2 regions of the Faecalibacterium sp. I3-3-33 genome follow, and region 1 is predicted to be linked to the other one. Evidence: predicted binding sites of a transcription regulator. Region 1 holds the regulator's gene; the other holds the start of a gene.
What was found. Region 1 encodes NrdR, which represses ribonucleotide reductase genes. Its sites were predicted from a motif close to CACNANATNTNGTG; they were not measured.

Region 1 (16,272 bases):
CCCTGCAATCCAACGGCTACGAGGTGCAGGGCTTTGAGAGCGCCGAGCCCTTCTGGCAGGCCATGCGTGCCGCTGAGCCGGAGCTGGTGATCTTAGACGTGATGCTGCCCGGCGAGGACGGCTTTTCTATCCTGAAAAAGCTGCGCAACACCCCTTCCCTGCGCAAGCTGCCCATCATTATGGTCACGGCAAAATCCAGCGAACTGGACACCGTGCGCGGGCTGGACTGCGGCGCAGACGACTACATTGCAAAGCCCTTTGGCATCATGGAATTTCTCAGCCGGGTGCGGGTGGCGCTGCGGCGCTCTGCCCCGGAGACAAGGCCGGACGTGCTGGTTTTTCACGAGATCCAGCTGGATAACGCCCGCCACAGCGTTACGGTGAACAGCACCCCCGTGGAGCTGACCTACAAGGAATACTGCCTGCTGCGGCTGCTGCTGGAAAACACCAGTCTGGTGGTGACCCGCGAGACCATTTTGCAGGTGGTGTGGGGCACCGATATCTCGGTGGAGAGCCGTACCGTGGATATGCACATCCGCACTCTGCGCAAAAAGCTGGGCGATGCGGGGCGTTACATCTGCACCGTGCGCAAGGTGGGCTACAAGCTGTCCGATGAGGAGGCCGAAGAAGAATGAAGCTGCGCAGCATGGAAGAAAAGATCAGCTACCGGCTGTTCCTGATGGGCTTTCTGGGACTTATATTCACCGCAGCGCTGTGCATTTTTGTGTTCCATAAAGCCTTTACGGCGCAGGCATGGTCGGGTTTGGAGCGCGAGACCGACCTTGTGTGCGCCGGGTACGAGCAGGCCGGAGACCCCGCGCAGCTGAGCGCCTTTGTGACCGATGATCTGCGCGTGACCTTGATCAGTCAGGACGGCAGCGTACTGTTTGAATCTGCCACCGACCAGCCCATGGAAAACCATCTGACCCGCCCGGAGATCCGCGATGCCATTGCAACCGGCGAGGGACGGGACATCCGTGACTCCCAGACCATGGGCTACGAGACCTATTACTATGCGCTCCGGCTTTCCGGCGGGGACGTGCTGCGCGTGGCGCAGGACGCCGAGACTGTGTGGTCCATCTATGACGCCACCATTCCGGCCATCGTGCTGAGCTGTGTGGCGCTGATGCTGGCCGCTGCGGTGCTGGCTGCCCTGCTGACCAAAGCACTGGTGCAGCCGGTTCTGAACATGACCGAGGACTTGGATCATATTCAGGAAAATGTGCCCTACCGGGAACTGATTCCCTTTGCGGAGAGCATCCATTCTGACCGTATTCTGCGGGAAAACAATGAGAAAATGCGGCAGGAGTTTACGGCCAATGTCAGTCACGAGCTCAAGACCCCGCTGACCAGCATTTCCGGCTACGCAGAGCTGATCGAGACCGGCATTGCAAAGCCGGAGGATGTGCCGGATTTCGGCCGTAAGATCCACAGCGAGGCCACCCGCATGATCCAGCTGGTCAACGATATTTTGCAGCTTTCCAAGCTGGATACCGTAACCGAGACCGGGGACACCCCCGTGATGGAAACGGTGGACCTTTTGGAGGTTGCCAAGGAGTGCGTGGAGCGCCAGAAGCTGAACGCCCGCCGCGCCTATATCTCCCTGACCTATCTGGGCGAGAACGCCCCGGTGCTGGGCAGCCGTGCGCTGCTGGATGAGCTGTGCCAGAACCTGTGCGACAACGCCATCCGCTACAACCGCCCGGGCGGCAAAGTGCAGATCATTACCGCCTGCAGCCGGGACGGGCACTGCTCCCTGACCGTAACGGATAACGGCATCGGCATTCCGCGGGAGGCGCAGTCCAGCGTGTTCGAGCGCTTTTACCGGGTGGATAAGAGCCGCAGCAAGGCCACCGGCGGCACCGGGCTTGGGCTTGCCATCGTCAAGCACATTGCCCGCATCCACAACGCCCGCATCAAGCTGGAAAGTCAGGTGGACGTCGGCACCACTATTACTGTCACCTTCCCCACCGCCTCTTAATACAGCATGAAATGCACGTCTGTCCGCAATTGCGGGCAGGCGTTTTTTGTCGGGTCAAAGCTTGCGCCGTTGCCGCTCTGCAGCGCTTCTCGGGCTTGCAGGTGCAGCACATCCACGCCCTCCTGCCAGCAGCCTTGCAAAAGCGCCGTGCACTGCGCTGCAAGCTGTTGCCGCTGGGCCGACGTGGGCAGCGGGCTGTGGGCGGTACGCTGGCAATCCAGCCGCACAAGCACCTGCGCCTTTTGCAGGGTGACCGAAACGGTGCAGCGCCGGATGCCAATGCGCTCCCCTTCCAGCCAGAGCTGCCGGGTGCCGCTCTGCCCGGTAAGCAGACGGTATACCTCGGCCTGCTCCGGGGACAAGGGCGTATTAGCTGCCACAGTATGAAGAACGCCGCCCTCCTGTAACGTCACCTCTTCCGCGCTCCACCGGAGAATGGGCAGAAGCCCCGGCTCTGTATGCTCATACAATCGTGGCGCGGTGGGTGCTGCGGTCTTTATTTGTGCCATCAGAGCGTCCGGCAAAGCGGCTTGTGCGGCAAGTTGGTTTAGATTCCCTTCTGCACAGAGCAGTCTTGCCGCCGTGCGTCCGCAGCCGCGCCGCAGCACCAACTGCTCGTACTCTGTTAATAAGGGCTCTTCCGCTTTTGGCAGCAGCAGATAATCACACAGGCGGTAGCTTGCCGTTTGGGGCAGCGCCTGCTCTGCCGCAGCCAGTGCCCGTTCCATTGTTTGCCCCTCTGCCTGCACAAACTGCAATGCGGCAGAGGCTTCGGCGGCATCGGCGGCGGCCTGCGGTGCCTGATAGAGCAGCCCTGTCTGATACCCCTGCTCCGTCTGTGCCAGATACACCGCCCGCACCATGCTTTTCTCCGTGCTTTCGCAGCGCAGGAATAAAAGACACCACCCTGCCAGCAGAAAATACAGCAGTTTGCAAGATTTCTGTTTTCTCATGGCTGCACCTCTATTTTCTGCTGCCAGAGTAACCGGATAGCAGTACACAGCATAGCCACCCGATAGACGGCGCACAGCAGCCACAGCAGCAAAAGCAGCGCATCCATGCGGGAAAAGCTGCCGCCGTTCCACGCCCGCAGCAACTCCAGCCGGGGATATGCGTTGCCGCCAAATAGTAAAGCACTGCCCAGCAAAGCCACAGCCTGCACCGCAAAGCCCCATACCGGCAGCCAGACTGTGCGGCGGGCAGACCGCGCACTGCACAGAAGCGCTCCGGCAAAATATTCTGCATAAACCGGTACGCTCCAGTTTGCTCCAGTCGGCTGTGCCGGGGCAAACAGCCGGTACCAGTGCAGCTGCCCTGCAAGCCCCAACAGGCAGACCAAGCCGCCCACGGCAGCGAACCACCACAGCACCCGCGCCGAGGCGTTCCAGCTTGCGGGACGGACGCCCCACCCTGCCCAGAGCAGCAGCGGCAGAAAGCCCAGCAGTGCCATGGAGGAAAACTCTGCCGTGCACAGCCCTTGTGCCTGCGCGAGAGTGTGCACCAGTTCCATAAAAAGCCCGGCTGTCAGTGCCAGCCGCACCGTAAAGGAGGGCACTTTGTTTTGCAATGCCGCTGCTGCCAGTGCAGAAAGGACACACAGACACACTGTGCTGACTGCGCCCAGCCACAGCGCCCGACGCGCCGGGACGCTTTGCGGGATGCCGTCTGCCAGTGCTGCTGTGACTATACTCAGCGTCAGCGCCGCCGGGGTAAAATGTTCTGCTTGCTGCTTCATGACTGCCGTTTCCTCCTCTCCCGCTTTTGCCAGATATTGAACCCCTGCCGGGACAGCTGCCGGTAGTTGCGGCGCAGAACGCCGTCCTCGGAAAGTGGCTGCTGCGGGAACGGGTGCGGCGCAAGGTATGGCACGCCCAGTGCTTCGGTGCTGACGATGCTGAGCAGAAAGCCGAAAAACGCCACTGCCAGCCCTACCGGCCCGGCAAGCCCCGCCAGCAGCACCGTGCCGATGCGCAGCAGAGTGGCAGGCTCGTACAGAGCCGGGGTGACAAAGACTGCAATGGCGGTAATACTGGCCACAAAAATGACCGGGGTGCTCATGAGCCCAGTGGCAATGGCGGCATCGCCGATGATGAGCGCCGACACCAGACTGACCGAGTGTCCCAGTGACTGCGGCATCCGCAGTCCGGCTTCCCGGATGATCTCTAAGATCAGGATCACCAGCAGCATCTCGGCAAAAAGGGGCAGCGGAGTAGCCTTTTCGGCGGCTTCGATCTTATACAGCAGCTGCGGGGGCAACAGCTCCGGCAGATACACCGCCACACACACAAAGACCCCCGGTAAGAACACCGTAAGGTAGAAAGAAAAATACTTCAGCACCCGCAAAAAAGAGGAAAATACCGCCGTGGAAGCGTAATCATCCAGACACTCGAATTGCTCGCTGAACAGTGCGGGCAGCACCAGCGCCGAGGGGCTGCCGTTGACCAAAATTACCAGCTTGCCCTCACAGAGCTTCGCGGCGGCGACCGCCGGGCGCTCGGTGTAGTGCACCGGGGTGAACAGCCGCGCCTTGCCGGGCAGCAGCCACGGCACAAAATAGCTGGAATCCAGCAGCAGCTCCGGCCTTGCACTTTGCAAAATGGCACGCACCCGGCGCACCATAGCGGGGTCGGCACGGTCCTTGCAGTAGCAAAGGGCGTACTCCGTATTACAGCAGGTGTGCGCCTGCGCGGCCTCCTGCACAAGGGTGTCAGTGCGGACAAGACGGCGCAGAAGGCTCAGATTTACCCGCAGCAGGTCGGTGAAGCCTTCCCTGCTGCCGCGCAGATTGCCTTCGCCGGAGGGCTCTTCCACCGAGCGGAACTTGAGCCCCTGCACTGAGAAGGCAATGCCGCTGCTGCACCCATCCAAGAGCAGCACCGCCATGCCGGCGGTCAAACGCGCTATCAGCTGCGGCATATCCTGCACTGGGGTGCTTTCGGCCGGAAACGCCGAGCCATGCAGGATATGCGCATAGGTTTGCGTACCAGTAAACCGGACAGAAGCAGACTGCCGCCCGGCGGCGTCCAGCAACAGCTCCCAGAGCGAATCCAAGCTTGCCATACCGTCAAACATTACGATGCACCCCGGGCAACCGTACAAAACGATCTTCTTCGCATAATAATCTGCCGATTTGCCAAACCTAGCATCAAGCGCGGACAGGTTTTCCGCAAGGCTTTGCGAAAGCAACTGCACATCCATCACTCCTTTGTGTGTGCAGTATGCCCGCTTTGCCGCAGCGGAATACGCCGCGCACACCGCACCGGGAGGGTTTGTGCATGAAACTGCTGCTTTGCCGCACCATTATCCTGTATCTCTGCGTTTTGTTTGCCATGCGGCTGATGGGCAAGCGTCAGCTGGGAGAATTGCAGCCGGAGGAGCTGGTATCCACCATCCTGATCTCCAATCTGGCGTCCATCTCCATTGAATCCGAGGATGTGCCCATCACCGCCAGCCTGATTCCTCTGTTTCTCATTGCGGCGCTGGAACTGCTGGGTTCAGTGGTGAGCTTCCGCAGCCAGAAGTTTTTCAATTTTCTCTCCGGGCGTCCCAAAACGGTCATTCTGGACGGAAAGATCGACCAGAATGCTTTGCGGATGCTGCGGTTGACCACCGCCGACCTGATGGAGGCACTGCGCGGCAAGGATATCTTTGACCCGCGCAGGGTGTCCTACGCCGTAATCGAAACGAACGGCACGCTGTCGGCAGCGCTGCGCCCGGAGCAGGAAGCGGCTACCCTGTCCGACTTGCAACTGAAGGTGCAACAAACACAGGCTACCATCCCCTTTGTGCTGGACGGGCAGGTGTTGGAGGATAATCTGCGCTGGTGCGGCAAGGACCGTGCGTGGCTGGAGCGCACCGCCACGGCAAACACCGTTCTGCCGCAGGAGATCCTGCTGCTCATCGGCAACGAGACCGAGGACTATTTTCTGCTGAAAAAGGAAGGCCGTCAGCCGGGAGGAAAACAATGAAACGGATCTATGCGTGTATCCTGATCGTAGCCGCACTGCTGGGGGTATCCCTTTACAGCAGCGGACGGGTGCAGGGCTTTGCGCAGGATATCTCAGCCGACTTGGACTGCGCCCTCGAGGCTGTACGGCAAAAGGACTTTCCCATTGCGCGGCAGGCGCTTGCCGAGGGCGCAGAGTTGTGCGACACCATGCGGGAAACTATGAGCCATCTGCTGCGCACTGCCGATTACACGGAACTGGAAGCTGCACTGCGGGCGGCAGACGGATACCTTGAGCAGCAAGCCACCGAGGACGCACTGGGCGAACTGCGCCGCGCACAAGTGGAGGTGGAGCGGCTGGAATGGCTTGCCCGGCGGCTGGTGTAAGCGGCGCAAATTATATTTCACGCTTGTCGCGTCCTGCGGGCCGCGACAAGCGATTTTTTACAATAAAAACAGACCGAGAGACGTCCAAAAGCATCTCTCGGTCTTAAATTACAGTTTACTGATTTTCCTTACGGTCGCCCACAAGCTTTTTCAGTTCGTCAAGGAAGCTTTCCACATCCGCAAACTGGCGGTAGACCGAAGCAAAGCGGATATAGGCCACCTCGTCGATCTTTTTCAGTTCCTGCATGGTCAGCTCGCCGATGCGCACACTGGGGATCTCGCGGTCGTAGGAGCTGAACAGGGACTGCTCGATGCTGCTGACGGCGCGCTCCAGCGTTTCGTAGCTGACAGGGCGCTTGGCGCAGGCGCGCAGCATGGCGTTGAACAGCTTCTGCCGGTCAAAGGGTTCGCGGGAGTTATCCTTTTTGATGACCACCAGCGGCACTGTTTCCACCACCTCGTAGGTGGTAAAGCGCATGTGGCAGTTCAGGCACTCGCGGCGGCGGCGGATGCGCTCGTTATCTTCCGTGGGGCGGGAGTCGATCACCTTGGATTCCTCCGCACCGCAATAAGGGCACTTCATCGTTTGTTCCTCCGCCTCAGTTTTTCTTTTTGCTGCGCTCGCTCCACAGCACCCAAGCCGAAGTGGAAACGCACAGAGAGGTGTACACACCGCTGATCATACCCATCATCAACGGGAACGCAAAGGTGAAGATGCTGTCCAGACCATAGAGCTTTGCCACGATGCACATCACGCCCAGTGCCATCACAGTGGTGATGGTGGTAATCAGGGTACGGCGGGCAGACTGGTTGACCGACAGGTTGACCAGTTCCTCAAAGCTGCCCTTTTTGCCCATAAGGGTGCGATTCTCGCGGATACGGTCGTACACCACAACGGTATCGTTGATGGAGTAGCCGAGAATAGTCAGCATGGCGGCGATAAAGTTGCCGTCCAGTGCGGTGCGCAGCAGCACAAAGGTGCCGAACACCACCATCAGGTCGTTGACCAGCGCCAGCACTGCCATCATACCGCCGGTCAGACCGCCGATGTTCTTGAAGCGCAGGGCGATATACAGCAGAATGAGCACCAGTGCAAACACCACAGCCACCAGGCTCTTCTGCAGGAACTTGGTGCCCATGGCTGCGCTGACGTTGCTCAGGGACAGCTGGGCAAACTGGTTGTCCGGGTAGTTCTCGTTCAGGGAATCCAGCAGGTTCTCCACCTGCTCGGTGGTCACGGTCTCGGTGCCGGGCATGGAGATTTTCAGGGTCTGGTCGCCGGTGGCCACGTTCTCACCGGTCTGCAAGGTCAGACCGGTGTTTTCCAGCGCCGCAGCAGCGGTCTTTTGCACAGCGGACTGATCAAAACTGCCCTCGTAGGACAGAGTGATCATGGCACCGCCGGTGAACTCGGTATCCAGATGCACGCCGAACACTGCGGCGCACAGCAGAATGACCGCCATCAAGCAGGCAGAGAAGGTCAGGAACTTTTTGCGCAGGGATACGAAATCCACCGGCTTCTTTTCAGCCTTTTCCTGCCCGGGCTTTGCAGCGCCGTAGAGCCACGGGTTGCGCAGTGCCTTGATGGCAGCTGCGCCGCGAATCATGACACGGGTAGCGAACACGCCAAACACGAAGTTCAGCAGCACGCCGGTGAGCAGCGTATAGCCGAAGGCATAGATAGTGCCTGCGGTAGAGGGGCCGAAGGCGAAGAACACAAAGTGCAGTGCCTTGGCAAACAGGCCATCCGAGGGGCCGAAGGCACCCATGAGCACGATGGCCACGATGACGATGGTCACATTGCCGTCAATGATGGGGGTCAGGCCGCGGGCAAAGCCGCTCTTCAGTGCGCCATCCAGCGATTTGCCGTTTTTCAGCTCCTCCTTGATGCGCTCGGCGGTGATGACGTTGGCATCCACGCCCATGCCGATGGCCAGAATGATACCTGCGATGCCGGGCAGGGTCAGGGTAAAGCTTTCAAACACCGGGAAGTAGCCGGACACAAAGGCCAGCGTAGCCGCCACCTGACCGGCCAGCGCGATGCAGGCCAGAAAGCCCGGCAGACGATACAGCACCGTCATGAACACCACGATGAGGGCAAAAGCGATCAGGCCTGCCAGCACCATGGCACCAAGGCTGTTTTCGCCCAGACTGGGGCTCACGGTGGAGTAGCTGTCCACGCTCAGAGCAAAGGGCAGTGCACCGGAGTTGATCTGGCGCGCCATCTTGACCACGGCATCCTGCGTAAAGGGATTGGAGGCCGAACTGGTGATGATGGCCTGTCCGTCGGTGATAGCGGTGTTGACGGTAGCGGTGCTCACGTTCTCGTCGTCCAGCCAGATGCTGATGCTACCCTTGTCGGCGGCCAGCTTGGTGGTGGCATCGCCAAAGGCCTTGGCACCCTCGGTGGTAAACTTGAGGGCAACGTAATACTCGGAACTGCCGCCGTTGCTCACAGCGCCGTACTGCGCCGAAGCGCTTTCGACCATGGAGCCGTCAAGGATCAGCTCGCCGTCCTTGCTGGCTCCCTCGCGGAAGGTCAGGTAGGCGGTGGTGCCGATCTCCTGAATGGCAGACTCAGGGTCAAAATCCGTCTCGCCGGACTGCCACGGAAACTCCAAAATCAGGCTGTCGGAGTTGTTATCCACATACAGCTCGTAGTCGGTCACGTTCAACGCGACCAGACGGTTCTCAATGACCAGACGGGCGGCATCCAGCTGCTCGTCCGTGGCATCGTAGCCATCCGAGGGCACAAAGGTGACGTTGACGCCGCCCTTGATATCCACACCAAAGCGGATATCCTTTGCACCCTTGATGTAGGTGGTGGTCACATCGCCGTATTTTGCCGCCACGCCAAAAAAGGCGGTGTAGACAAACACAACGATCAGCAGCGCGGTAACGACCAGCTGCCATGCTTTGCCTTTTGTTTTCATAAGTCGGGAACCTCCAAAAGCGGCGGCTGTGCAGCCGCAGCCGTTTTTGTTGTGAACCGCAAGTTTTGCCGACGGTTCCTCTCCTCACAGAGCAGCCGTCGTGCCGACCTTTCTGTGATAAAACTCCCCTGCCAGCCCTGCAAAGAGCCCCGCAGAGGAGAATATACAAATTATTTCACGCCTTAGGCCATGTCAGCCAGCAGCTTTTCCACAACAGCCAGACGCACACAGACGCACAGCAGCTCGGAAGCGGTCTCCACCTCGTCCAGACTGGGATAAGTGGGAGCGATGCGCAGATGGGAATCCTGCGGATCCTTGTGGTACGGATAAGCAGAGCCTGCGCCAGTCAGCACCAGACCTGCATTCTTGCACAGTTCCGCCACGCGCTTTGCGCAACCGGGCATGACATACAGGCTGATGAAGTAGCCGCCCTTAGGGTTGGTCCAGTGGGCAATATCGCCGCAGGGGGTGAGGTTGGCGGCAAAGGCGGTCTTGACGGCATCGAAGCAGGGCACCAGACGGCGGCGATGCTTTGCCATGTGTGCCAGAACGCCCTCCTTGTTCTTCAGGAAGCGGACGTGGCGCAGCTGGTTCATCTTGTCGTAGCTGATGATCATCACCGAGAAGCGTTTGCACATATACTTCATGCTGTTGTCACTGCATGCAATGGCAGAAACACCGGCACCCGGGAAGGTGATCTTGCTGGTAGAAGTGAACATGAACACGCGATCCTGCGTGCCATACTTCTTGCTCACGTTCAGCAGCACGGGGGTCTCGATGATCTCCTCGGTCAGGTGATGGACGATGTAGGCCTCATCCCAGAAGATCTTGAAATCCGGGGCGGCGGTCTTCATCTTGGCAAAGCGCTCGATGGTCTCATCACTGTAAGTGTAGCCATCGGGGTTGGAGTACTGCGGCACGCACCAGATACCCTTGATGGTATCGTCCTCAGCCACCAGCTTTTCCACAACGTCCATATCGGGGCCGTTGGGGGTCATGGGCACGCTGATGAGCTCAAAGCCGAACTCCTCGGTAATGGCAAAGTGACGGTCATAGCCGGGCACCGGGCAGAGGAACTTGCGCTTTTCCACCTGAGACCAAGGACAGGGAGACTCCGGGAAGCCGAACACATAGCCGATGTTGATGAGGTTGTACATCAGCTGCAGGCTGGAGTTGCCGCCCACGAACACCTCGTTGGGCTTTACGCCGAACACATCTGCAAACAGAGCGCGTGCTTCGTGCAGGCCCTCCAGCTCACCGTAGTTGCGGGCATCGGTGCCTGCATCCGTGGTGTAGTCGGTCATCTTCAGCAGGTCCATTGCCAGATCCATCTGGTGGGGGCCGGGCTTGCCGCGTGCCATGTTCAGCTTCAGACCCTTTGCCTGAAACTCTTTATAAGCCTGTTCCAGCGCTGCCTTTTCAGCGGTCAGCGCAGCGCGATCCATCTCGTGATAATTTGCCATTGAATACACACTCCTTTATAGTACTTCCTATTACCCAATTCTATGGCTCGTCTTTTGCGGTATGCCCCTGCCAGAGAACACACGCCGCACGATCCATACTTTACTATTATAGTACATTTTCCTGTCAGAAACAAGAATTTGAAAGCAAAAAGCCCTGTCAAAAGCAAAAAGCTTTTGAAACAGGGCCTTGCAAGCGGGTACACTCCCCTGCTGTGCGGCGATGCCGTCAGCTGAGAGTGGCCTGATTTTTATAGCGTTTGCGCACAGCGCCGTATTCCAGATGTGCCTCGCCGCCCTCCACGGTGTCCTCGTCCACGGTCACGCGGATGATGGTGGCATCGCTGGGCACCTCGTACATGATAGGCAGCAGGATGCTTTCCATCACGCTGCGCAGACCGCGGGCACCGGTCTTGCGCTCGATGGTCTTGCGGGCAATGGCGTGCAGGGCTTCGTCCGTGAAGGTAAGCTCCACGTTATCCATGCCCAGCAGCTCTTTATACTGCTTGACCAGACTGTTGCGGGGCTCCTTGAGCACGCGCACCAGTGCATCCTCGTCCAGATCGTCCAGCACGGTGATGACCGGCAGACGGCCGATCAGCTCCGGGATCAGGCCGAACTTGACCAGATCGTGGGGCTCTACCTTGCGCAGCAGAGCGCGCTCGGCCTCGGTGGAGTTATCCTTCAGCGCACTGCCGAAGCCCAGCGCGGACTTATCGGTGCGGCGCAGGATATACTTGTCCAGACCGTCAAAGGCACCGCCGCAGATGAACAGGATGTTGGTGGTGTCGATCTGGATGAACTCCTGCTGCGGATGCTTGCGCCCGCCCTGCGGCGGCACGTTGCTGACAGTGCCCTCCAAGATCTTCAGCAGTGCCTGCTGTACGCCCTCGCCGCCCACGTCGCGGGTGATGGAGGGGTTTTCGCTCTTGCGGGTGATCTTGTCGATCTCATCAATGTAGATGATGCCGATCTGTGCCTTCTGCACATCAAAATCTGCCGCCTGGATCAGCTTGAGCAGAATGTTCTCCACGTCCTCACCCACATAACCGGCCTCGGTAAGGGTGGTGGCATCCGCAATGGCGAAGGGCACGCCCAGCATCTTGGCCAGTGTCTGCGCCAGCAGGGTCTTGCCCACGCCGGAGGGACCAAGCAGCAGCACGTTGGACTTTTGCAGCTCCACATCGCCGCCCTTGCCGCTGAGGATGCGCTTATAGTGGTTGTAGACCGAAACGGACAGCACACGCTTTGCCTCGTCCTGACCGATGACATACTGATCCAGACCTTCCTTGATCTCGGCCGGGGTCATGATGTTGATATCCAGATCTGCGGCAGCGGGCTGGACATGGGCGCGGCTTGCGCTGCCGCGTCCCGGACGGGCACTTTTGGGCTGATCCGGCTTGTCAGAGAGCAGATCGCGGCACAGGCCGATGCACTCGCTGCAGATATTGACCCCGGGGCCAATGATCATGCGCTCAACCTCGTCCTGATGTTTGCCGCAAAAGCTGCAAATCAGATCCTTATCGTTTTTGCCGGAATTGTTATTTGCCATAGCTGTTTTTCCTTATCCTGGATAGATTATAGCGGTTTACCGGTGGGCAATGACCTCATCGATCAGGCCGTATTCCTTTGCCTGCTGCGCGGTAAGGTAGTTGTCGCGCTCGGTGTCCTGCTGGATCTTTTCCAGCGGCTGGCCGGTGTACTCGCTGAGCATCCGGTTCATCTTATCGCGGATATAGACCATGTGCTCGGCATGGATCTTGATATCCGTGGTCTGGCCGGAAAGGCCGCCGCCCTGACCGCCGATCAGCGGCTGGTGGATCATGATCTCGGCATTGGGCAGCGCAAAGCGCTTGCCCTTGGTGCCGCTTGCCAGCAGGAATGCACCCATAGAGGCAGCCATGCCCATGCAGATGGTGGAAACGTCGCACTTGATATACTGCATGGTGTCGTGGATGGCCATACCGGCACTGATGGAACCGCCGGGGCTGTTGATATACAGGCTGATGTCCTTATCCGGGTCCTGCCCTTCCAGATACAGCAGCTGCGCCACCACAAGGCTTGCGGTGGTATCGTTGACATCCTCGCTCAGCACGATGATGCGATCGTTCAGCAGACGAGAGAAAATATCGTAAGAACGCTCTCCGTGCGCCGACTGCTCGACAACGTAAGGAACAAAACTCATAAAGTTCGCCTCCTGAAATGGTTTAAGTTTATTGGCAAAATTGACCGATACGGGTCCCCTGTAAAGTTCAGCCGTACCGGTCAATTTTAACAACCTTTGATAAAACGCCTGCGGCGCTTTACAGGGCCCGGCACTGATTACTCAGCGTCAGCAGCCTTCTCAGCCTCTGCGGGCTTTTCCACGATGTTAGCGTGGCTCTTGATGAAGTCGATGGCCTTGGTGCGAGCCAGATCCTGCTTCAGATCCTCGAGGTTGATCAGCTCACGAACCTTGTCCTCTTCCATCTTGTACTGGTCAGCAATGCGCTTGATCTCGGCATTGATCTCGTCCTCGGAAGCCTCGATGTGCTCAGCAGCGGCAACAGCCTCCAGAGCCAGACCGATCTTGACCTGCTTCTCAGCCTGCGGCATGAAAGCGGCGCGGAACTGTTCCATGGACTGACCCATATACTTCAGGTAGTCCTCCAGACGCAGACCCTGCTGCTCCACACGGAAAGCAAAGTCGTTGACCATCTCGTCCATGCGGACATCGTACATTGCCTGAGGGATCTCGCCCTCCATGCTCTCGATGACCTGATCGACCAGAGCATTCTCGACAGCCAGATCATCCTGCTTGTCCAGCTGCTCCTGGTTGTTCTTGCGGATGGAAGCCTTGAACTCGTCCAGAGTGTCGTACTCGGAGCAGTCCTTTGCCAGCTCGTCATCCAGAGCGGGCAGCTCCTTGTACTTGACCTCGTGCAGCTTGATCTTAAAGACAGCAGCCTTGCCAGCCAGCTCAGCAGCCTGATACTCGGTGGGGAAGGTGACATTCACGTCGAACTCCTCACCGGCGGAGTGGCCAACGACCTGCTCCTCAAAGCCGGGGATGAAGCTGCCGCTGCCCAGAGTCAGGTTGTAGTGCTCAGCCTTGCCGCCCTCGAATGCAACACCGTCCACAAAGCCCTCGAAGTCGATATCAGCGATATCGCCATTCTGAGCAGCGCCCTCACGGGTCAGCTCACGGGCGTTGCGCTCCTGCACACGCTTCAGCTCAGCGTCCACAGCCTCATCGGTAACAGTATGGACAGTCTTTTCCACGGTCAGACCGTTGTAGCTGCCGACCTTGACCTCGGGCTTCACGGCGACCTTAACGGTCAGGGTAGCGCCCTCTGCCTCGCTGGCAGAATCCACGGTGACCTCGGGACGGCCCACGGGCTCCACACCGGCTTCCTTAGCGGCAGCCTCGAAAGCCTCCGGGAACAGCTCGTTGATGGCGTCGTAGGTAAAGACGTCTGCGCCGTACATCTTCTCGATCAGAGCCTTGGGAGCCTTGCCCTTGCGGAAGCCCTGCACAGGGTACTTCTTGCCCTCTTTTTTGAAAACATCGGCAACAGCCTTCTTGAAAGCCTCTGCATCGATGGAGAACTGCAGTTCTGCCATGCTCTTCTCGAGCTTTTCACACTTGATGAGATTCATTTGTTTATCCTCCACTCAAATATTCTATTGCTCAGGGCAGGAAGTTTTTGCCCGGGGCAACCGCGCACCACGTCCTTGCTGTATGCACACGGAATGCGGGGACGCGCGCGCTCAATTGGGTGCAACAATCGCGTCAAAACTTATTATAGCACGCTCTGGACACAATTGCCATACCAAATTTTTAAATTTTGTCGTTTTTGCCCTTTTATCCCGCCGTTAATTGATGCGGTAGGGGCAGAAACGCAGGCCGTCGGCACTTACCAGCTTGTACCGGATGCCGTCCACCTCGCCCTGCACGGCAAACCGGATGGCGTTGCCGTGCAGATGCCCATAGAAGCAGGTCTTGATGCCGTACTCCTTCAGGGTGGCTACGATCTCCGGGGCGCTGGTGCCGGTGTAGACCGGCGGGTAGTGCAGGAACACCAGCTTTTCCAGCCCGGGCTCCGCAGCCTGCAAGCTCATGCGCAGACGGCCGATCTCCCGGTTCATCACCTTTTCGTCGTGGGGCTCCCCCACATCGAACAGCCAGCCGCGGGTGCCGCAGATGGCGTACCCCTCCACGCTGTAAGAATTGTTGTGCAGGATGTGCAGGGTGTCAAAGCCCTCGGTCTTGAGGTAGGCGTTCATCTTGTTGGCGGTGGACCACCAGTAATCGTGGTTGCCCTTCATGATGATCTTCTGCCCGGGCAGCTGCTGCAAAAAGGCAAAGTCCTTACGGGTATCGGTCAGGCGCATAGCCCAGCTGATATCCCCCGCCAGCACGATGGTATCCTGCGGGGTGATGAGCTTGCGCCAGTTTTTCTCCAGCCTGTCCACATAATCGTTCCAGCCGGGGAAGATATCCATCGGCTTGGATGCGCCCAGAGAAAGATGGGGGTCGCCAAGCACAAAAAGTGCCATAGTCTGTTTACTCCTGTTCTGTCTGTCCGCAGAAGCTTACGCCTGATAGCCCAGCGCCACCTCAGCGATCTGTGCCGGGGCAATGACCGTATCAAAGCGCTCCGGCTTGCTGCGCAGAGCGGCAAGGCTTGCCGGTGCGGCGTGGCCGGTGGCAGCCTCCAGCTGCTGCATGGCTTCAAAATCGTTTTCCGGGGCGGTTTTGCCCAGTGCGCTCAGCACACTGCGGGGGAACTTGAAGGGCGATGCGGTGGAAAGCACAACCATGGGCACGCCCTGCCGCTTTTTCTGTGCAGCCACATGGAAGGCCACGGCGGTGTGGGTATCGCACAGGTAGCCGTCCTTTTCGTAGCGGGAACGGATCTCCCCTGCTACCTCGTCCTCGCTGCTCCAGCCGCAGGAGAAATTCTCCTGAATCGCTGCCAGCGTCTCGGGACGGACGGTGTAACTGCCGGTGGCAGCCAGCTGCTGCATAAAGCCCGCCACCTCGGCATCGCTGCCGGTCACATGGTACAGCAGGCGCTCCAGATTGGAGGACACCAGAATATCCATGCTGGGAGAAGTGGTCTTGAAGAACTCCCGCTTTGCGGTGTAGGTACCGGTGGTGAGGAAGTCAGTCAGCACATTGTTCTCGTTGGAGGCGCAGACCAGCTTGCCCACGGGCAGACCCATCTGCTTTGCGTAATAACCGGCGAGGATATCGCCGAAGTTGCCGGTGGGCACGCAGAAATCCACCTCGTCGCCGAAGGTGATCTTACCGGCCTTGAGCAGCTGAGCGTAGGCGGCAAAGTAGTAGACGATCTGCGGCACAAGGCGGCCCCAGTTGATGGAGTTGGCACTGGAAAGACGGATGTTCCGCTTTTCCAGTTCGGCGGCGATGGCCTTATCGCCGAACACCTTCTTTACGCCGGTCTGGGCATCGTCAAAGTTGCCGCGCACGGCGTACACAGCAACGTTAGCGCCCTCCTGCGTTGCCATCTGCAAACGCTGGATCTCGCTGGTGCCGCCGGTGGGATAGAACACAGCGAT
Region 2 (16,272 bases), 1.1 Mb from region 1:
CGGCAGCAGTTCTTCCCTTTTATCATAGCACAAAATGTGTCATTTGGACAGGGCTTGCAGACCACCCGCCGACACATTCACAAAAAAGGACGGTCAAAATGTCAAAAGAAACATTGCAGCACACCATGAGAAGCAAGGTCCGGGTCTTTGAGGACGGCGGCATCCGCCTGCTCCGCAAAAGCCAGAAAGGGCTTATCCACGCCATCTTCAGCCGCTTCGGGCTGGTGCTGGTGCTGCTGGTGCTACAATTTGGGGCGCTGTTCAGCCTGATGCGCTGGTTCAGCGGCCTGCTGCCCCACTACTTGGGCGGCACCTTGCTGGTCACGGCGGCCATGATGGTCTACCTGCTCAATCAGGACATGAACAACAGTGTGCGCATCCCGTGGCTGGTTGTCACGGCGCTGGCTCCTGTGCTGGGCGTGCTGCTGTTCTGGTACACCAAGGAGGATGTGGGCCACCGGGTGCTCAAAAAGCGCCTGATGGAGCTGGAAGGGCAGACCCGCAGCCAGCTGCCGCAGCCCAAAAAGGCCGACAAGGCGCTGGACGCAGACTGCCCCGGCGCGGCCTCTCTGGCGCAGTATCTGCGCGGACGGGGCGGCGGCTTCCCGGTGTACGAAAACACGCAGGTGACCTATTTCCCCAGCGGAGAAGCCAAGTTTGCCGCACTGCTGCCCCAGCTGGAAAGCGCCACCCAATACATTTTTCTGGAATACTTCATCATTGACGAAGGGTTGATGTGGGGGCGCATTCTGGAAATTCTGGCACGCAAGGCCGCACAGGGCGTGGATGTGCGGGTGATGTATGACGGCACCTGCGAGTTCTCCACCCTGCCCCGGGACTACCCCAGACGGCTGGAAGCGCTGGGCATCCGCTGCAAGGTGTTTGCGCCGGTCACGCCCTTTGTTTCCACCCACTACAACTACCGCGACCACCGCAAGATCCTTGTCGTGGATGGTCGTGTGGGCTTTACCGGCGGCGTGAATCTGGCCGATGAGTACATCAACCACGTTGAAAAATATGGCCGCTGGAAGGACGCCGCCGTCATGCTGGAGGGCGAGGGCGTGCGCACCATGACCGCCCTGTTTTTGCAGATGTGGAGCATCCAGCGGGAGCCGGAGTTCGCCCAGTTCCTTACCCGCCCCATCCCGGAAACGCAGGCCAACGGCTTTGTCATCCCCTACGGGGACTGCCCGCTGGACGGCGAGCGCGTGGGTGAGATGGTCTACATCGACCTGCTCAACCGCGCCCGGCACAGCGTACATATCATCACGCCCTATCTTATTCTGGACGGCGAGCTGGAGACTGCCCTGCGCTTTGCCGCAGAGCGCGGCGTAGATGTGCACCTGATTTTACCCGGCAAGCCGGACAAGTGGTTTGCTTATGCGCTGGCTAAGACCCATTACCTGCCGCTGCTGTCCTCCGGTGTGAAGATCAGCGAGTGGGCCCCCGGCTTCACCCACGCCAAGGTGATGATCATGGACGGGCAAGAGGCGGTTGTAGGCACTATCAATCTGGACTACCGCAGCCTGTACCACCACTTTGAAAACGCGGTCTGGATGCGCGGTGTGGACTGTCTGCCTCGTATTGAGGCTGATTTTCAGGATACACTGGCACAGTGCCGCACGGTAGAGCCCACCCGCCAGAGCGTCTGGCAGGGCAAAAAGCTGCTGCATCTGGTGGGTATGATGCTCAAGTTCATCGCCCCGCTGATCTAAACGAAAAACGCCCCGGAAACGCTGTCAAACGTTTCCGGGGCGTTCTTGGCTTATGCTTTTGCGCCTGCCGGCACTTTCTTTTTTTTCAGGGTGGAGGGCATCGCCTTCAGCGGGTCGCCCACCACATGATGATAGGCCTCCTCGTAACGGTCTAACATCACATCGTACTCAAAATTTGTATGGACGTACTCGATCTGCTGCTGCCGCATTGCGTCCGGGTACTCCTGTGCGCATTCCCGCTCCAGCGCCCGGGCAAGGTCGTCCGTATCCTCCGGTTTGAAGGCCGCGCCGTAAATGTCGGTCACGACCGTATTCTCGGGGATATCGCTCACCAGACACCGTGCACCGATGGACATCGCCTCCAGCAACGACAGGGAAAGTCCCTCGGTGTGGCTGGGCAGAACGAACAGCCCGCAGTTGCTGTAAAGCTCCTTCAGCAGGTCACCCACCAAATAGTCGGTCATGATGATATTAGGGTCATTCTGTGCCTGCTGCTGTACGGTCTTGCAATATTCGCTGTCGTCCAGCGGGCCGACCAGTACAAGCTTTTTCCCTGTCTTGGCCTTGCGGTAGCCCTCCACCAGATCCAGCGTGCCTTTTTCTGGCGAGATACGCCCCACATACAGGATGTACTCTCCCCTCTCCAGCCCGTATTTTTCCCGGATCAGACTGCAAGCATGCCTTTCATAAAAGCGGATGGCATTGGGGATCAGAATAGACGCGCGGCCATATTTCTGCAAAAAATAGTTCCACTCCGTCTCCGAAAGCACCACCAGATCATCCGCATATTTTGCAGCGATCCGCTCTCCCAGCTTCATATAACGGCTAGCAAAGCCGCGCCATTTGTCCACTTTCCAGTTCAAACCGTGCACCGTACATACGGTGCGCTTGCCGAACAGTTTGGCGATCAGCAGCGGTACACTGGGGCCGATGGCGTGGTAATGGATCACATCAAAACCCCGGAACAGCGCATCAAAGGTTGCCAGAAAAGAGTAGATCGTGGCATTCAATGCAGGCTTTTGCAGGGTAAACACCCGCCGTGCGTGAACGCCGTCCACATCGTACACATTATGGTGCTTTTCCAAGCCGCGGTTATACACAGTCACGTCATAGCCGCGTTCCACCAGACTTCTGGCCAGCCCGCCAACCATGACCTCCACACCGCCCGAGCGACTAGGAAAATCCTTGTGCCCGATCATCGCCACCTTCACCGTAACTACTTCCTTCCGTTTTGTAATACATCCCCGTCAAATCCAGTTTCCATCACACTAATATATCATTATTGTAACATAAGCATCACTTAGCCGCAACTAATTTCCATGAAATATTTTAATAAAATGTGAATTTTCAGTTATATCTTGCTCTATTTGTAGAAATTTCATCTTTTACACACTAAAAAACGCTTCAGGAAATTCCTGAAGCGCTTTTTTCTAAGTCGGCGACTACCTATTTTCACAAGCCGTTTCCAGCTAACTATCTTCGGCACAAGTAAGCTTAACTTCTGTGTTCGGAATGGGAACAGGTGGAACCTTACCGTCATCGACACCGACCAATTTGACTGAATCAGTATAACACATTTCTGTGTCTCTGTCCAGTATTTCTTAGAAGGACGTGCCTTCAAAACTGAATAATCACTGCTAACATTTTTTCGTTGACTTAAAAGTCTCAAGCGAATTGTGGTCAAGCCCTCGACCTATTAGTACACGCTTGCTGAATGGATCGCTCCACTTACACATCGTGCCTATCAACCTTGTAGTCTTCAAGGGGTCTTACTTGTTTGAAACAATGGGATATCTTATCTTTGGGTCGGCTTCACGCTTAGATGCTTTCAGCGTTTATCCGATCCGTACATAGTTGCCCAGCTATGCCCTTGGCAGAACAACTGGTGCGCCAGAGGTACGTCCGCTCCGGTCCTCTCGTACTAGGAACAGCTCCCATCAAATATCCTGCGCCCACGACAGATAGGGACCGAACTGTCTCACGACGTTCTGAACCCAGCTCGCGTACCGCTTTAATTGGCGAACAGCCAAACCCTTGGGACCGAATACAGCCCCAGGATGCGATGAGCCGACATCGAGGTGCCAAACCTCCCCGTCGATGTGGACTCTTGGGGGAGATCAGCCTGTTATCCCCAGGGTAACTTTTATCCGTTGAGCGATGGCATTTCCACTCACATACCACCGGATCACTAACTCCAACTTTCGTTACTGCTCGACCCGTCAGTCTCGCAGTTAGGCTCGCTTCTGCGTTTGCACTCTTTTGCTTGATTTCCGTTCAAGCTGAGCGAACCTTTGAACGCCTCCGTTACTCTTTAGGAGGCGACCGCCCCAGTCAAACTGCCCACCTAACAATGTCCCCCGCCTTGATTCAAAGGCGCAGGTTAGAATTCCAATATCGCAAGGATGGTATCCCAACGGCCACTCCACAAATGCCAAAGCACTTGCTTCCCAGTGTCCCATCTATCCTGTGCATGCAACATCGAAACCCAATATTAGGCTACAGTAAAGCTCCATGGGGTCTTTCCGTCTTGTCGCGGGTAACCGGCATCTTCACCGGTACTACAATTTCGCCGGGCGGGCTGTCGAGACAGTGCCCAAATCATTACGCCTTTCATGCGGGTCAGAACTTACCTGACAAGGAATTTCGCTACCTTAGGACCGTTATAGTTACGGCCGCCGTTCACTGGGGCTTCGATTCAATGCTTGCACATCTCCTCTTAACCTTCCAGCACCGGGCAGGCGTCAGCTCGTATACGTCATCTTTCGATTTAGCACAAACCTGTGTTTTTGGTAAACAGTTGCTTGGGCCGATTCTCTGCGGCTCTATCGCTAGAGCACCCCTTCTCCCGAAGTTACGGGGTCAATTTGCCGAGTTCCTTAACAACCCTTCTCCCGTTGGCCTTAGAATCTTCTTCCTACCTACCTGTGTCGGTTTGCGGTACGGGCACCGCAGAAATACACACAGCTTTTCTCGCCATCTTCCATCCCGGACTTCGGTACTAATTTCCCTCGATCGCTACCGGAACCAACACCCGGCTCCGAGACTTCAAATGTGTCCCTGTGTTTAACTCTTTTGGTGGTGACGGAATCTCTACCGTCTGTGCATCGGCTACGCCGTTAGGCCTCACCTTAGCTCCCGACTAACCTGGAGCGGACGAACCTTCCTCCAGAAACCTGAGGCTTTCGGCCATGCAGATTCTCACTGCATTCGCGCTACTCATTCCGGCATTCTCACTTCTATACACTCCACAGCCGCTTGCGCTACTGTTTCACCGCGTATACAACGCTCCCCTACCCAATACATTGCTGCATTGCCTAAGCTTCGGTGTCAGGTTTAGCCCCGTTAAATTCTCCGCGCAAAGACGCTCGACCAGTGAGCTATTACGCACTCTTTGAATGTGTGGCTGCTTCTGAGCCAACATCCTGGTTGTCTACGTATCTTCACATCGTTTTCCACTTAACCTGACTTTGGGACCTTAGCTGTAGATCTGGGCTGTTTCCCTTTTGACAATGACATTTATCTGACACTGTCTGACTCCCAAGCATCAATACTCTGGCATTCTGAGTTTGATAAGCTTCGCTAACCTCTCGGCCGCTAGGCTATTCAGTGCTTTACCTCCAGGTATCTAACTTGAGGCTAGTCCTAAAACTATTTCGGGGAGAACCAGCTATCTCCGGGTTCGATTGGAATTTCTCCGCTACCCACAGTTCATCCGCCGCCTTTTCAACGGAGGTCGGTTCGGTCCTCCATGGAATTTTACTTCCACTTCAACCTGACCATGGGTAGGTCACCCGGTTTCGGGCCCATTGTATGCAACTTAACGCCCTTTTCAAACTCGCTTTCGCTTCGGCTCCAGACCTTAAGTCCTTAACCTTGCTGCATACAATCGCTCGCCGGACCGTTCTACAAAAAGTACCCTATCACACATTGACGTGCTCTAGGTGCTTGTAGGCACAGGGTTTCAGGTTCTTTTTCACTCCCCTCCCGGGGTGCTTTTCACCTTTCCTTCACAGTACTATACGCTATCGGTCACTGGGTAGTATTTAGGGTTGGAGGGTGGTCCCCCCATATTCCGACCAGGTTTCACGTGTCTGGCCGTACTCTGGAACTCGCTCAGCTCTTGTCGTTTTCACCTACGTGGTTCTCACACTCTCTGACCGGCCTTCCCATGCCGTTCGGTTAACAACTCAAGTCCTAAATGCGGTCCGTACCCCGGAAGTATTTCTACTTCCGGTTTGCCCTCTTCCGCGTTCGCTCGCCACTACTTACGGAATCTCGTTTGATGTCTCTTCCTCGCCCTACTTAGATGTTTCAGTTCAGGCGGTTCCCTCGATATACCTATTTTTAAGTTCAGTATAACGTACCTGAGTATGAACCCAGGTGAGTTTCCTCATTCAGAAATCTCCGGATCAATGCTTATTTGCAGCTCCCCGAAGCTTATCGCAGCTTATCACGTCTTTCATCGGCTCCCAGTGCCAAGGCATTCGCCCTGCGCCCTTGTTCGCTTGACCTTTCAAACGTTCTTTAAGAACATTTGGTATCCTCTTGATTCTCTCTTGCCAACGAAGATTATTGTTACCCTTCCTTTTGAAATTGTAATATTTCTTAAAAAAGAACTTACTATAATCTTTGTTTCGCAGTTATTATTCAGTTTTCAAGGTACGTCTTTGAGTGTCCTTTTCAGGGCCCTCAAAATCGAACAATATCTACTTAAACTTTTAACTTATCACCTGTTCCAATGACTGACCATCTTAGATGCTCTGTCATTGCCTGACTCCTTAGAAAGGAGGTGATCCAGCCGCAGGTTCTCCTACGGCTACCTTGTTACGACTTCACCCCAATCACCAGTTTTACCTTCGGCGGCGTCCTCCTTGCGGTTAGACTACCGACTTCGGGTCCCCCCGGCTCTCATGGTGTGACGGGCGGTGTGTACAAGGCCCGGGAACGTATTCACCGCAGCATGCTGATCTGCGATTACTAGCAATTCCGACTTCGTGCAGGCGAGTTGCAGCCTGCAGTCCGAACTGGGACGTTGTTTCTGAGTTTTGCTCCACCTCGCGGTCTTGCTTCTCTTTGTTTAACGCCATTGTAGTACGTGTGTAGCCCAAGTCATAAAGGGCATGATGATTTGACGTCATCCCCACCTTCCTCCGTTTTGTCAACGGCAGTCTGGCCAGAGTCCTCTTGCGTAGTAACTGACCATAAGGGTTGCGCTCGTTGCGGGACTTAACCCAACATCTCACGACACGAGCTGACGACAACCATGCACCACCTGTCTCTGCGTCCCGAAGGAAAGTTCTGTTTCCAGAACCGTCGCAGGATGTCAAGACTTGGTAAGGTTCTTCGCGTTGCGTCGAATTAAACCACATACTCCACTGCTTGTGCGGGCCCCCGTCAATTCCTTTGAGTTTCAACCTTGCGGTCGTACTCCCCAGGTGGATTACTTATTGTGTTAACTGCGGCACTGAAGGGGTCAATCCTCCAACACCTAGTAATCATCGTTTACAGTGTGGACTACCAGGGTATCTAATCCTGTTTGCTACCCACACTTTCGAGCCTCAGCGTCAGTTGGTGCCCAGTAGGCCGCCTTCGCCACTGGTGTTCCTCCCGATATCTACGCATTCCACCGCTACACCGGGAATTCCGCCTACCTCTGCACTACTCAAGAAAAACAGTTTTGAAAGCAGTTCATGGGTTGAGCCCATGGATTTCACTTCCAACTTGTCTTCCCGCCTGCGCTCCCTTTACACCCAGTAATTCCGGACAACGCTTGTGACCTACGTTTTACCGCGGCTGCTGGCACGTAGTTAGCCGTCACTTCCTTGTTGAGTACCGTCATTATCTTCCTCAACAACAGGAGTTTACAATCCGAAGACCTTCTTCCTCCACGCGGCGTCGCTGCATCAGGGTTTCCCCCATTGTGCAATATTCCCCACTGCTGCCTCCCGTAGGAGTCTGGGCCGTGTCTCAGTCCCAATGTGGCCGTTCAACCTCTCAGTCCGGCTACCGATCGTCGCCTTGGTGGGCCATTACCTCACCAACTAGCTAATCGGACGCGAGGCCATCTCAAAGCGGATCGCTCCTTTTCCCTCTGGTCGATGCCGACCTGTGGGCTTATGCGGTATTAGCAGTCGTTTCCAACTGTTGTCCCCCTCTTTGAGGCAGGTTCCTCACGCGTTACTCACCCGTTCGCCACTCGCTCGAGAAAGCAAGCTCTCTCTCGCTCGTTCGACTTGCATGTGTTAGGCGCGCCGCCAGCGTTCGTCCTGAGCCAGGATCAAACTCTTTATAAATGATATTTATCACTTAAAAGTGTTAAATCTTGTTTCGCTCAGCACGCAATCGCTTGCGTCCTGTGTGAATTACTTTTGTTTGGAATTGTTTACCGTGTTTTTCCAACACGAAAATAGGTTCTGTTACAAGTTCTTTCGATATTGTTCAATTTTCAAGGTCCTGTGCGCCGCAGCCTTGCGGCTGACGACTTGATTATTTTACCACAGAAGCAGTTTTTTGTCAAGCACTTTTTTGAGAAGCTTTTGAACTTTTCTGAACTTGGAGCGCTTCGCACATCTCAGTGTCAACTGGTGTTTTTCAGCGTCTATTGGTTCTTTTCAAGGGCTTCCTGCTGAGGCTTCAGAAGTCATTCTTTTGTCTCAGCGCTTGGCGCTCAAGTATAATACCACACCCCGGGGCACTTGTCAACACTTTTTGACATCTTTTTTCCAAATTCTTTGCGGTGGGGGTTTGGGGGCAAAACTCCAACCTCAAAGAACCCTCTCAGGCATCGCTGCGCGATGCCTGATTCCCCCTTTTGTCACCTGCGGTGACATTTTCCCCCGGCCGGGGGAAATCCGTCCTCTCGGGGGGAGCTTTATTGGCACTAACCGGAAGATGCATAAAAGCTCCCCCTTTCGGGGAAGCTGGCGCGCAGCGCCTGAGAGGATTCAGCCCTATATTATTACATTATATAGGCAGCGTGAAACCCAGACAGGTATAGACGGCGGCTGATATTACCCACCGGAAAGCGCACTGCGCTGTCAAGAGTTTCCGTGCAAAATTTTGTCCCGAAAAATATCTGCTATTTTTGGCGATTGCTACAAAACGCAAAATATAGTGGTATTTTGCTTGACTTGCCACTAGATAATGATAAAATAGAGCTACATTCAGTTTGTTGGATATCGTTGTGCGCAGACGGGTATCTCTTATGATAAGAGGTACCCGTTCACAATGCGCCTATATAGAAGGAGGAGAACCGATGAAGATCATCAAACGAAACGGTGCAGAAGTTCCTTTTGATATTACCAAGATCATCACCGCCGTTACCAAAGCCAGCGATTCTGTGGGCGGTCAGGCTCGTCTGAGCCGGGAGCAGATCACCCAGATTGCCGCAGCCGTTACCGACCAGTGCCAGCAGCTCAACCGCGCGGTCAGCGTGGAAGAAGTACAGGATCTGGTGGAGAACCAGCTGATGGACATTCAGGCGCACGATGTAGCACGCCACTATATCACCTACCGCTACGTCCAGAGCCTGAAGCGCCAGACCAACACCACCGACGAGCGCATCCTGAGCCTGATCGAGTGCCAGAACGAAGAGGTCAAGCAGGAGAACGCCAACAAGAACCCCACCGTCAACAGCGTGCAGCGCGACTATATGGCCGGCGAGATCTCCAAGGATCTGACCGCCCGCCTGCTGCTGGACCCGGAGATCGTAAAGGCACATCAGGAGGGTCTGATCCACTTCCACGATTCCGACTACTTTGCCCAGCACATGCACAACTGTGATCTGGTGAACTTGGAAGATATGCTGCAGAACGGCACCGTTATTTCCGGTACCTATATTGAGAAGCCGCACAGCTTCTCCACCGCCTGCAACATTGCCACCCAGATCATTGCACAGGTAGCTTCCAACCAGTACGGCGGCCAGAGCATCAGCCTGACCCATCTGGCTCCCTTTGTGGACGTCTCCCGCAAGAAGATTGCCGCTGAGGTGGAGCTGGAGATGGAAGGGCTGGACGTCTCTGCCGAGCGCAAGAAGGAGATCGTGGAGCGCCGTCTGCGCAACGAGATCAACCGCGGCGTGCAGACCATCCAGTATCAGGTTGTCACCCTGATGACCACCAACGGTCAGGCGCCCTTCATTACGGTATTCATGTATCTGGGCGAAGCCCGCAACCCGCAGGAAAAGGCCGACCTTGCCATCATCATTGAGGAGACCATCCGGCAGCGCTATCAGGGCGTGAAGAACGAGGCCGGTGTGTGGATCACCCCCGCCTTCCCCAAGCTGATCTATGTGCTGGAGGAGGACAACATCCGCCCCGGCACTCCCTACTACTACCTGACCGAGCTGGCCGCAAAGTGCACCGCCAAGCGCATGGTGCCGGACTACATCTCGGAAAAGAAGATGCTGGAGCTGAAGGTAGACAAAAACGGTGAGGGGCACTGCTACACCTGCATGGGCTGCCGCAGCTTCCTGACCCCCTATGTGGACCCCGAGACCGGCAAGCCCAAGTACTATGGCCGTTTCAATCAGGGCGTGGTCACCATCAATCTGGTGGACGTTGCCCTGAGCTCCGGCGGTAACTTTGAAAAGTTCTGGAAGATTTTTGACGAGCGTCTGGCGCTGTGCCACCGCGCCTTGCAGGCACGCCATCAGCGGCTGCTGGGCACCCCCAGCGATGCTGCCCCCATCCTGTGGCAGTATGGTGCGCTGGCACGCCTGAAGAAGGGTGAAAAGATCGACAAGCTGCTGTTCGGCGGCTACTCCACCATCAGTCTGGGTTATGCCGGCCTGTACGAGTGCGTGAAGTATATGACCGGCAAGAGCCACACCGACGCCGGTGCCAAGCCCTTTGCCCTGAGCGTGATGCAGCACATGAACGACAAGTGCAACGAGTGGAAGAAAGCCGAGAACATGGACTACTCCCTCTACGGCACCCCGCTGGAATCCACCACCTACAAGTTCGCCAAGTGCCTGCAGAAACGCTTTGGCATCGTGGAGGGCATCACGGACAAGAACTATATCACCAACAGCTACCACGTCCATGTCTCTGAGCCCATCGACGCCTTTACCAAGCTGAAATTCGAGGCCGACTTCCAGCGCCTGTCCCCGGGCGGTGCCATCAGCTATGTGGAAGTGCCCAATATGCAGGATAATCTGGAAGCCGTCATGAGCGTGCTGCAGTTCATCTACGATAACATCATGTACGCCGAGTTGAACACCAAGTCCGATTACTGTCAGGTGTGCGGCTACGATGGCGAGATCAAGATCGTGGAGGACGATGGCAAGCTGGTGTGGGAGTGCCCCAAGTGCGGCAACCGCGACCAGAACAAGCTGAACGTTGCCCGCCGCACCTGCGGTTATATCGGCACCCAGTTCTGGAACCAGGGCCGCACGCAGGAGATCAAGGATCGCGTGCTGCATCTGTAACAACAGCTAAATTTTATTTTTGATTTGATGTTTGGAGCGGCCGAAAGGCCGCTCCAAACATCTTTTCAGCAAACGACAGGAACATGAGCATGAACTACGCAAACATCAAATATTACGATATCGCCAACGGCCCCGGGGTGCGCACCAGCGTTTTTGTGTCCGGCTGCCGCCACCACTGCCCGGGCTGCTTCAACGCCGTGGCATGGGATTTTGACTACGGGCAGCCCTTTGATAAGACCGTGCGCAACGAGGTATTCGCCTCCTGTCAGCCGGACTATATCGCCGGGCTCTCCCTGCTGGGCGGCGAACCCTTTGAACCAGAGAATCAGCGGGAGCTGCTGCCCTTTGTGCGCAACTTCAAGGCGCTGTACCCCGCCAAGACGGTGTGGTGCTACTCCGGCTACACTTGGGAACAGCTTACCGGCAAAGAGCCCAGCCCCGCGCGGTGCGAAGTGACCGACGAGCTGCTGGCACTGCTGGATGTGCTGGTGGACGGCAGATTTGTGCAGGCTGAGCACGACATCTCCCTGCGCTTCCGCGGCAGCCGCAACCAGCGCCTGCTGGATGTGCCCAAGTCCCTTGCCGCCGGGCAGCCCGTGTGGTGGGAGGACGAAAAGGTGTTCGCCACCCATACCATGGAACGGTAAGCGGTGCTGAACTCCTTCTCGTGAAAATGCGTTTGTCGCAGCCCGCAGGCCGCGACAAACGCTCTATTAAAAATAATTCTTCCGCTGAATATGGCCAAAGCAACGCGGAGGCCATTCGAAATCATCCCGCACTAAAAGAAGCCGCTGCACAGACTGTGCAGCGGCTTCTTTCTTTTTTCACTCCCGGCTGCCCACGGCGTCCTCGATGACGCGCAGGAAGGCGTTGCCATAGCGGGCGGCCTTCTTTTCGCCCACGCCGCTGATGTTCAGCAGCTCGTCGATGCTCATGGGCTTTTTCTCTGCCATCTCCCGCAGGGTGGCATCGTTGAACACCATAAAGGCGGGCAGGTTCTGCTTACCTGCAAGGCGCTTGCGCACGGCGTACAGAGCGTTGAGCAGCTTTTCGTCCGCCTCGCTCAGGCTGCCCGCTGCGGCAGGCTTTGCGCGGCGGGGCTTTTCCAGCCGGTCGGCGCTTTGGGCGGCACGGCGGCGGGCGTACTCCACCTGCAGCTGCGCTTCCTGCTCGGCGGCAAGGCAGCAGGAGCAGTTGCCGCACTTTTTGGGCGCAGCCTCCCCGAAGTATTGCAGCAGAAAGCCGCGCAGGCAGTGCTGGGTGGTAGAGTAGAAGGTCATGTACTTGAGCCGCTCCTCTGCCTTGCGGGCGGCTTCGGCCTTTACATCCGCAGGCAGACCGTTGTCGGCCTCCCGCTCCTTGTCGATGAAAAAGCGGATGGTGCGCACATCCGTGCCGGAATACAGCAGGGTGCAGCGGGCGGGCTGGCCGTCCCGCCCGGCACGCCCGGCCTCCTGATAATAGCTTTCCAGATCCTTGGGCATATTATAATGGATGACGAACCGCACATTGGGCTTGTCGATGCCCATGCCAAAGGCGTTGGTGGCCACCATCACCTGCACCCGGTCGTAGAGGAAGTCGTCCTGATTCTGCCGCCGGGTGTCTGCATCCAGCTTTGCGTGGTAAGCCGCCGCCCGGATGCTGCGGCTCTGCAGCAGCTGCACCGTCTCGTCCACCTGCCGGGTGGTACTGCAATACACGATGCCCGCATGATTGCCCTCCTTGAGCACCAGTTCCAGCAGCTCCTTGGGCTTCTGGCTGGGCAGCGCCCGCCGGGTCTCGAAGTACAGGTTGGGACGGTCGAAGCTGGTAGTCACCTCGTAGGGCGCTTGCAGCGCCAGATGGGTGCGGATATCCTCCCGCACATGGGCGGTGGCGGTAGCCGTGAACGCACCGATGACCGGGCGGCTGGGCAGGCTGTCCACAAATTCCTTGATGCGCAGATAGCTGGGGCGGAAATCCTGTCCCCACTGGCTGATGCAGTGCGCCTCGTCCACCGTGACCATGCTGATCTGCCGCTCCTGCGCAAACCGCTGGAAGCCCGGCATCTCCAGCCGCTCCGGTGCTACATAGATGATCTTGTACCAGCCCTCCCGGGCGCGGTGCAGCATCAGCGCCTTCTGGTTGTCGGTCAGGCTGTTGTTCAGAAAAGCCGCTGCCACGCCCGCCTGCACCAGTGCCCCCACCTGATCCTTCATCAGGCTGACCAGCGGGGATACCACGATGGTAATGCCCGGCAGCAGCAGCGCCGGTACCTGATAGCAGATGGATTTGCCCGCGCCGGTGGGCATGACCGCCAGCACATCCTGCCCGGCCAGCAGGCGGCTGACGATCTCCTCCTGCCCGGGGCGGAAGCTGTCGTAGCCGAAAACTTTTTTCAGGATACTGTGCGGGTTTTCCATGGTTTCCTCCGTTATATAAGTAGATGCAGCAGTGCACAGAACGCTCAAAACCTTATCAGTATACCACAAAACCGATACTTTTGGCAGAAAAAAGCGTCACTTTGCGCAAAAATGTGCAATAACCGATCTTTCTGCCCGGGAAGGATAGCTTTTCAGGCGCGAAAATGCTATAATGAGAACACATATCTCCATGCCACCCCGTAGACTGCCCGGCATGGACCATGCAACGTAAAAAGGAGCATTTATAATATGCAGCAGAAACTTATCACCTTTGCCGTGCCCTGCTACAATTCCGCAGCCTATATGCGTCACTGCATCGAAACGCTGCTGACCGCAGGCGAGCAGGCCGAGATCATTCTGGTGGACGATGGTTCCGTCAAGGATGACACCCCCGCCATCTGCGACGAGTACGCCGCAAAGTACCCCACTATCGTCAAGGCCATCCATCAGGAGAACGGCGGCCACGGCGAGGGCGTGAATCAGGGCATCCGCAACGCCACCGGCCTGTACTACAAGGTAGTGGACAGCGATGACTGGCTGGACACCGACGCCCTGAAGAAGGTGCTGGAGCGTCTGACCACGCTGGTAGCCCGCGGCACCGCGCCGGATCTGATGATCTGCAACTATGTGTACGAGCATGTGGAGGACGGCACCACCCTGACCGTGCGCTACACCAACGTGTTCCCGCAGGAGCGCCTGTTTGACTGGGTGCACGTCCGGCACTTCCGCCCGGATCAGAACCTGCTGATGCACTCGGTCATGTACCGCACCGAGGTGCTGCGTCAGTGCGGCATGGTACTGCCCAAGCACACCTTCTATGTGGACAATATCTTTGTGTACCAGCCCCTGCCCTACGTCAAGAGCATGTACTATATGGATCTGGATCTGTACCGCTACTTCATCGGCCGCGCAGACCAGAGCGTGAACGAGAGCGTGATGATCGGCCGCGTGGACCAGCAGCTGCGGGTCACCAAGCACATGATCGACTGTCAGGATCTGGACGCACTCAAAGGTCAGAAGCGTCTGCGCGCCTACATGGTGCACTACCTGTCGGTCATGATGGCGGTCAGCGACATCTTCCTGCTGCTGGACGGCAGCGCCGAGGCACACGCCAAAAAGGCCGAGCTGTGGCAGTACCTCAAGGATCACGTTACCCCCGGCGTCTACCGCGCCGTGCGCGTGAACCTTGGCGGTATGACCGACCTGCACTTCCCCGGCGGCGACAAGGTGGTTCTTTTCACCTACCGCCAGCTGCGCAAGATTTTTAAGTTTAACTAAGGGTAAGACCCTCTCAGTCACGCCTGACGGCGTGCCAGCTCCCCCGAAAGGGGGAGCTTTTTTGCGCTTACCGGCAGATGCGTAAAAGCTCCCCCTTCGGGGGAGCTGGCGCGGTAGCGCCTGAGAGGGTTGGCGTTCCCTTGGGGAATCTGCTAAGCGAAGCGAAGGGGATAAACATATCTTTTCGTCCCAAAAGATGTATGAAACGCGCAGGGTGGTTGCTTTTCCTCCGTTGTTCCGGTATACTGGATACGTTTTCCCATTTTGACCCCGCACTGGATTTCAAACAGGAGCTCGATACTTTTTTGACAAGGAGGAACCGAGTGCTGCGGCCTTTGGCTGCGCACCCAATACAAACCACATTATGGAACAAATGTTGATCTGTCTGTCCCTTGCCCTGATCGCCGGTCTGCTCATGTCACGCGCTGCTAAGGCCGTGCGTCTGCCCGCCGTCACCGCTTACCTGCTCACCGGTCTGCTGCTGGGGCCCTTCTTTCTGGGTCGGCTGGGGCTGAGCCGTTTCGGCTTCGGCTTTGCCAGCCTTGCCGCCGTGGAGGGCTACGGTATTATCACACAGGTGGCGCTGGGCTTCATTGCCTTCGTCATTGGCAACGAGTTCCGGCTCAGCGCCCTGAAGCACATGGGTCGCCGCGCCGTGACTGTGGGCATTGCACAGGCGGTGATCACCACCGCGCTGGTGGATGTCGCCCTTGTTGCCCTGCACTTTGCCCGTCCGGACGTCATCTCGCTGGCTTCTGCCATCACGCTGGGCTCTATCGCCGCCGCTACCGCACCCGCCGCTACCCTGATGGTGGTCAAGCAGTACAAGGCCGACGGCCCTTTGACCAAGCTTCTGCTGATGGTGGTCGCCATTGACGATGCTGTGGGTCTGGTGCTGTTCTCGGCCTCCTACGGCGTGGCAAACGCGCTGGAGCAGGGACGCATCGACCCCGTAAGCGTGGTGCTGGAGCCGCTGCTGGAGATCGCGCTCTCGCTGGCGCTGGGCGCTGCCGCCGGTTACCTGCTGAACCTGCTGGAGGTCTACTTCCACTCCCGTTCCAAGCGCATGAGCCTGTCGGTGGCCTTTGTGCTGCTGACGGTGGGCCTGTCCATGACCAAGTTCGAGATCAATGGCACCCGCTGCGGCTTCTCGCTGCTGCTGGTGTGCATGATGACCGGCACCGTGTTCTGCAACGTCTGCCCCACCTCGGATGAGCTGATGGACCGTCTGGACCGCTGGGTGTCCCCCATCAACATCCTGTTCTTCGTGCTGTCCGGCGCAGAGCTGGATCTGACCATCCTCACCAACCCCATGGTGCTGCTCATCGGCGTGGTGTACATTGTGGCGCGCTCTGCCGGTAAGATCAGCGGTTCTTACCTGAGCTGCCGCGCCACTGGCTGCAGCCCCGCCATCCAGAAGTATCTGGGCATCACCCTGTTGCCGCAGGCC

Region 2: the regulator NrdR is predicted to act here: its motif matches at 8,818-8,831, upstream of nrdD (anaerobic ribonucleoside-triphosphate reductase).

Annotation. Positions count from the first base shown of each region.
Region 1 is NZ_CP094469.1:1,638,002-1,654,273, forward strand. Features, by position in the region: gene MTP39_RS07845 (response regulator transcription factor) at 1-635, shown strand, start outside; gene MTP39_RS07850 (sensor histidine kinase) at 632-1,981, shown strand; gene MTP39_RS07855 (hypothetical protein) at 1,978-2,934, opposite strand; gene MTP39_RS07860 (hypothetical protein) at 2,931-3,716, opposite strand; gene MTP39_RS07865 (spore germination protein) at 3,713-5,179, opposite strand; gene MTP39_RS07870 (DUF421 domain-containing protein) at 5,257-5,949, shown strand; gene MTP39_RS07875 (DUF4363 family protein) at 5,946-6,314, shown strand; gene nrdR (transcriptional regulator NrdR) at 6,430-6,897, opposite strand; gene secF (protein translocase subunit SecF) at 6,914-9,247, opposite strand; gene MTP39_RS07890 (aminotransferase class I/II-fold pyridoxal phosphate-dependent enzyme) at 9,430-10,710, opposite strand; gene clpX (ATP-dependent Clp protease ATP-binding subunit ClpX) at 10,937-12,259, opposite strand; gene clpP (ATP-dependent Clp endopeptidase proteolytic subunit ClpP) at 12,296-12,892, opposite strand; gene tig (trigger factor) at 13,030-14,346, opposite strand; gene MTP39_RS07910 (metallophosphoesterase) at 14,563-15,246, opposite strand; gene thrC (threonine synthase) at 15,283-16,272, opposite strand, start outside.
Region 2 is NZ_CP094469.1:2,711,948-2,728,219, forward strand. Features, by position in the region: gene MTP39_RS12720 (phospholipase D-like domain-containing protein) at 99-1,715, shown strand; gene MTP39_RS12725 (glycosyltransferase family 4 protein) at 1,766-2,926, opposite strand; rRNA gene rrf (5S ribosomal RNA) at 3,149-3,265, opposite strand; rRNA gene MTP39_RS12735 (23S ribosomal RNA) at 3,392-6,226, opposite strand; rRNA gene MTP39_RS12740 (16S ribosomal RNA) at 6,498-8,008, opposite strand; gene nrdD (anaerobic ribonucleoside-triphosphate reductase) at 8,971-11,142, shown strand; gene nrdG (anaerobic ribonucleoside-triphosphate reductase activating protein) at 11,232-11,789, shown strand; gene MTP39_RS12755 (RecQ family ATP-dependent DNA helicase) at 11,967-13,544, opposite strand; gene MTP39_RS12760 (glycosyltransferase family 2 protein) at 13,794-14,822, shown strand; gene MTP39_RS12765 (cation:proton antiporter) at 15,187-16,272, shown strand, end outside.